Mangrovibacterium diazotrophicum: one gene and its partner. The protein of the gene in region 2 interacts with the protein of the main gene of each other region in a pairwise test. Links are inferred from orthologs where the notes say so. Each region holds a gene or a part of one and is shown on either strand. Other genes may lie near its edges.

Region 1 (3,049 bases), 2.4 Mb from region 2 along the record:
TTGCCCAGGTCAAGCATCTTAAAACGAGGAGCAATGCGATTCAATGCGTACAGGTATTCCCGGATTTTATTCGGCGCAAGCGAAGCACCTTCGCGAACCGAGTTTCGGTCTTCTTCAACACCAATCAGGACAATCTTGGCTTTGTCGACTGCCAGCTTTTCGCTGTTTTTTTCGAGCAATGTGCCCAGCGCATATTTCTTTTGCACCCATTGGGGAAGGGTGAAGCCGGAAAAATCAACCGGTTTTAGGTAATCTTGGAGGTTCATCAGTTTATTATTTCTCAGCTTGAAATTAGTCTTTTCAAAAGAAAAGGCAAACAATCAACTTGTTTGCCTTTCAATTATTTTTTTCGGCCTTTCTTAGGTGCCGGGCCTGCTTCAATAATTTTCATGCAGTCCTCCAGACTAAGTTTTTCGGCTTCAGTTCCTTTTGCAATCTTGTAGTTTTTCTTTTTATAAGAAATGTACGGTCCCCACCGCCCATTCAGAATGCGAAGTTCCGGTTCTTCTTCGAAGGTTTTTATCAGCGCATTTCGGTCTTTTTCCCGCTTGGCTTCAATCAGTTCGATTGCCCGTGGAAGTTCCACCGAGTAGGGGTCATCCACATTTTTCTCCAACGATACGAATTTGCTGTCGTGCTGAATGTAAGGGCCAAAACGACCAATATTTACTTTCACCTTTTTGCCTTCGTACTCGCCAATTTCGCGCGGAAGTTTGAACAGCTCCAATGCTTCTTCCAAGGTAATGGTTTCCAGAATTTGTCCCGGACGGAGGCTCGCAAATTGAGGTTTTTCGCCTTCCTCGGTTGCTTCGCCCAATTGTGCCAACGGGCCGTAGCGGCCAATTTTCACCGAAACGGGCAGTCCCGTTTTGGGGTCATCACCCAGTACGCGTTCGCCGTTTGTACGTTCCGATACCTCCAGGGCATTTTCAATATGTTGGTGGAATGGTTTGTAGAACTCGTCAATCACTTCGTTCCAAACGCGCTTGCCGTCTGCAATCTCGTCGAATTCAACTTCAACATTTGCCGTGAAGCTGTAATCCATGATCTGGTCGAAGTATTTCATCAGGAAGTCGTTCACAACCATGCCGATGTCGGTCGGGAACAGTTTCGATTTTTCAGCACCGGTCGTCTCCACCTTCGTTTTGTCGGAAAGCTTTCCGTTTTTCAGCGTCAGTTGGATATACTCGCGTTCAACGCCCGGACGATCTTCCTTCACCACGTAACCGCGGTTTTGGATCGTTGTAATCGTTGGCGCGTAAGTTGAAGGACGGCCAATGCCTTGCTCTTCCAGTTTTTTAACCAAACTCGCTTCAGTGTATCGTGGTGGCTTTTGGCTGAAACGCTCGGTGGCTTCGATGAAGTTAGCGCGCAATACCTGGTTTGTTTTAACCGGTGGAAGCAAGCTTTTTGCATCGGAACCTTCGTCTTCGTTATCGGTCGACTCGAGGTAAACCCGGAGGAAACCGTCGAACTTGATCACCTCGCCGGTTGCCTGGAAAACTTCGCTGGTGTTCGATACTTTAATGGAAACGGTTGTGCGTTCCAACTCGGCATCGGCCATTTGCGAGGCGATTGTTCTTTTCCAAATCAATTCGTACAGGCGTTTTTCCTGTGCAGTTCCCGAAACCTCTTCCTGGTCCATGTAGGTAGGACGGATAGCCTCGTGCGCTTCCTGCGCTCCTTTTGATTTGGTCGTATATTGACGATACTTGTGGTATTTCTCGCCGTGTGTATTAATAATAGTGCTTTTGGATGTGTTGATCGCCAGGTCCGACAGGTTTACCGAGTCGGTACGCATGTAGGTGATCTTTCCGGATTCGTACAAGCGCTGAGCAACCGACATGGTTTGCGAAACCGAAAATCCCAGTTTGCGGCTGGCTTCCTGTTGCAAGGTCGAAGTTGTAAATGGCGCTGCCGGCGTTCTTTTCGACGGCCTGGTTTGAATGTCGGCAATGCTGAATTCAGCTGTTTGGCATTTCTCCAGGAACTTCTGCGCTTCGGCCTTTGTCTCGAATCGTTTGTTCAGTTCCGCTTTCAGTTCAACGGTATTTCCTTTGTCATCTGGAACCAGGAAAACTGCGGTAACGCGGAAGGCTGAAGTGCTTTCAAAGTTGATGATCTCCCGTTCGCGTTCAACAATCAGGCGAACAGCAACCGACTGTACACGCCCTGCCGAAAGCGAAGGTTTTACTTTTTTCCATAGTACCGGCGAAACTTCGAAACCAACCAGGCGGTCGAGAACCCGTCGGGCCTGTTGCGCATTCACTAAGTTGATATCGATTGGTCGGGGATTTTTTACGGCCTTGAGAATAGCGTCTTTGGTAATTTCGTGGAAAACAATTCGTTTGGTCTTTTCGGGTTTCAACTTCAGAACTTCCTGCAAGTGCCAGGCAATGGCTTCTCCTTCGCGGTCCTCATCGGATGCGATCCATACCTGCTTGGCATCCTTGGCTAATTTCTTCAGTTCAGTAACAATCTTCTTTTTATCGGGCGACACCACGTATTTGGGAACGTAGTTGTTTTCGAGGTCGATGCCGGCGTCCTTCTTTTCGAGGTCGCGAATATGCCCCATGCTCGATGTTACGTGAAAATCTTTTCCCAGGAATTTCTCAATTGTTTTTGCTTTTGCGGGAGACTCAACGATAACCAAATTGTCTTGCATAATATCCTCCAGACTATGAAAATTTCTGCAAATAAAAGAAAATGTCTGTCTTTCTTCAAATTTTGGCACAACAAAATTATCTCCTTTATATCTTTGAAAATGATTATTTTATTGGTTCTTCTCGACCTGGAAAGGCTGCTTTTATGTGTCATTTGGACGAATGGTATAAGGCAGAAATACAGTATTTTGCACCTGTTTTCACGATCGGTGTTCCCGTATGTCAAAAAGCTGCTTCAGTTCGCCTGAAAGAATACCTAATGCGGTGCTGAAATAATAATTTTAATCCTTTCGTTATATTTGTCGCGTAACATTCAAATGACCTTTGATGAAAAAAGATAAAACAGGATTTAAGAAATACTTGATCGGATTCTGGAGTCTCTTTGC
Region 2 (3,051 bases):
TATTTTGTCGCTCATGGCTGCTTATTTAAGATTTAACGTGTGAGCAATAATTGCTTCGCGGGCAAAAACACCATTCAATGCCTGGTCGAAGTAATATGCTTTTTCGTTTTTATCAACGTCGGTATGAATTTCGTTGACACGTGGTAGCGGGTGCAAAATACGCATGTTCGGCTTGGTATTTTTGAGCATGCTGTTCCGGAGGATGTAAACGTTTTTCACCTGTTCGTATTCAATCGGATCCGAGAAACGTTCCTTTTGTACGCGGGTCATGTAAACAATGTCGGCTTCCGAGATGATGTCGGTAAATTCCCGGTGCTCAAAATAGCGGATTCCTTTTTCGCGCAGGTAGAGTTTGTATTCTTCCGGCATCTGCAGTTCTTCGGGCGCTATAAAGTTGAAGATCGGGTTTTCAAACTGCGACAGGGCCATCAGCAACGAGTGTACGGTGCGTCCGTATTTCAAGTCACCAACCATGAAGATATTAATGTTATCGAGGCGCCCCTGTGTTTTAATGATCGAATACATGTCGAGCAGGGTTTGTGTTGGGTGTTGGTTAGCTCCGTCGCCTGCATTGATAATTGGCACCGAAGAAACTTCGGCCGCATACCGGGCGCTGCCTTCCAACGGGTGACGCATCACAATAAGATCGGCATAGTTGGAAACCATGCGAATGGTGTCGTGTAGCGTTTCGCCTTTGGTAACACTCGACGAGTTAGAATCGGAAAAACCGATGATTCGTCCACCCAAACGGTTGATTGCAGTTTCAAAACTCAAGCGGGTTCGGGTTGACGGTTCAAAGAAGAGCGAAGCGACTACCTTGCCTTCCAGCAGTCGTTGGTTGGGATTTCGTTCAAAATCCGCAGCCAATTCCATAATCCGAAGGTATTCTTCCTTCGAATAATCCATGATGGAAATTAAATCTTTCTTCATTTATGGTGTTTGTTTTTTAGTTTGAAACGCAGACATAAAAAAACCAACAGTGTTTTTCACAACTGCTGGCTCTTTTAAAGTCTTTGAAATTTCTGAAATATGAAATTGCTTAAAATGACCGCCTAATCGAATCAAATCATAAAAGAAATTTGGGAAAAGAATAAAGGAATGGTCGCTGCCATCCAGCTGAAAATGATATCGATTATGCAAGCCTTTCATTAAAATGTAAAGTTATAGAGCTATCGTTTATTATAGCATGATTTTGAGCAGTATTTATTAATGACTTACTAACAATATTGTCATTGTTTACAGTTGGTTTATTCGTACTCCCTCGATGTTTAAAAGCAAGGCAAACAGGCGTTCCGACTCGCTTTCACGGATAGATGAACGGATTCTGCAGCGCAGGTCGAAATCGGTTTTCTTTTGCGGCAGGTTTTCGTCTTTGAATACCTTCATCACACTATTCATATTTAAATAGTCGAACTCGACCCAAAATGCTATTTCGACCAGCTGTTCTACAATTTCAGCTTGCTCTAGGGCATCTGCTGCGGCAGCTCTGTATGCGTTGATCAGGCCGCTTACGCCAAGCAAAGTACCTCCGAAGTACCGAACTACAACTACGAGTATATTCGTTAAATCAAGACGCTGAATTTGTCCAAGTATTGGTTTCCCGGCAGTAGACGAAGGTTCACCATCGTCATTGGCGCGAAATTGGGTTTTGTCGGCTCCCAGGCGCCAGGCATAACAATGGTGGCGGGCCGAGTAATGTTCTTTCTTGAGGTTCTGAATGTGCTCTTTTATCTCGTCCTCCGTTTCAACAGGGTAGGCATAAGCCAAAAACTTACTGCCTTTGTCTTTGAAAAGGCCTTCGCAGGCTTGGGCTATTGTCAAATAAGAATCACTCATTGGCGGATAAAAAAAAGGCAGATCACAATGATCTGCCGGGCATATTTACATTTTCAATTTCTTTTCTATTTCGTCGACAAAATTCCTGAAATTCTTGTCGGTCTCTATCAGGTTATTCACCGTTTTGCAGGCATGAAGCACCGTTGCGTGGTCCTTATTCCCAATTTGCGAACCGATGGATGCCAGAGACGATTTGGTCATACTTTTCGAGAAATACATAGCCAGCTGGCGAGCCTGTACAATTTCGCGTTTGCGGGTTTTGGTCTGCAGGTTATCAACCGGCAAGTTGAAGTAGTCGCAAACAACTTTCGAAATGTAATCGATCGATAATTCGCGTTTCGAACTTTTTACCAGTTTATTAACCATGTCGCTCGCAAGCTCAATCGTCACTTCTTTCTTATTCAGCGTTGACTGAGCCAACAGCGAAACCAAAGCACCTTCCAGCTCACGCACATTGTTGGTAATGTGAGAAGCGATGTATTCCAACACTTCGTCGCTGATTTCAATTCCGTCTTTGTACGTTTTGCGCTTCAAAATCTCCATGCGGGTTTCGAAATCCGGAACCAACAACTCGGCTGTCAATCCCCATTTGAAACGGGATAGCAAGCGTTGTTCCATTCCTTTCAATTCGATTGGAGGCTTGTCTGAAGTCAAAATTAATTGTTTGCCACTTTGGTGTAAGTGGTTGAAAATATGGAAGAATGTTTCCTGCGTCTTTTCTTTTCCTGCAAATTCCTGTACATCATCCAAAATCAGCACATCAATCATTTGATAGAAGTGCAAGAAGTCGTTCCGGTTGTTGTTGCGGGTAGCCTCGGTAAATTGCGTTTGAAATTTATTGGCATTCACATACAACACCACTTTGTCCGGAAATTGTTCTTTTACCTGAATTCCGATCGCATGGGCAAGGTGTGTTTTTCCCAATCCGGAATTTCCGAATATCATCAACGGGTTGAAAGCAGTACCCCCCGGATTTTGTGCTACAGCATAGCCGGCAGCACGCGCCAGGCTGTTGCATTCGCCTTCCACAAAATTATCAAACGTATTGTCCGGTTTCAGTTGTGGATCAACGTGCAATTTTTGGATTCCCGGTATGATAAACGGGTTTTTAATAGACGGTTTCCCCTCAGTTTTCAGAGGAACGTTTAGTGGCTTGTTTTGAATCTTCGGATTGTTGTTGGTCGGATACTTTACTGTATATGGTTGTGAGTTTGC

Evidence for each region.
Region 1: the proteins of BC643_RS02330 (region 2) and topA interact in binary tests that used the Escherichia coli proteins (3 or more experiments, as listed by UniProt). The link is inferred for Mangrovibacterium diazotrophicum from one-to-one orthologs.

Annotation. Positions count from the first base shown.
Region 1 is NZ_RAPN01000001.1:2,900,365-2,903,413, reverse strand. What follows is about bases 4-2,974. They hold topA (type I DNA topoisomerase), read right to left. Parts: upstream 2,666-2,974; coding sequence 341-2,665; downstream 4-340. Other genes in these bases: BC643_RS11455 (arginase family protein), read right to left, coding at 4-266. Also shown: more of BC643_RS11455, read right to left, coding at 1-3; BC643_RS11440 (transglycosylase domain-containing protein), read left to right, coding at 2,991-3,049. UniProt on the Escherichia coli protein: Releases the supercoiling and torsional tension of DNA, which is introduced during the DNA replication and transcription, by transiently cleaving and rejoining one strand of the DNA duplex.
Region 2 is NZ_RAPN01000001.1:541,896-544,946, reverse strand. What follows is about bases 37-3,009. They hold BC643_RS02330 (IMPACT family protein), read right to left. Parts: upstream 1,837-3,009; coding sequence 1,237-1,836; downstream 37-1,236. Other genes in these bases: dnaA (chromosomal replication initiator protein DnaA), read right to left, coding at 1,882-3,009; BC643_RS02335 (hypothetical protein), read right to left, coding at 931-1,149; pyrB (aspartate carbamoyltransferase), read right to left, coding at 37-930. In the rest of the region: pyrI (aspartate carbamoyltransferase regulatory subunit), read right to left, coding at 1-15; more of pyrB, read right to left, coding at 22-36; more of dnaA, read right to left, coding at 3,010-3,051.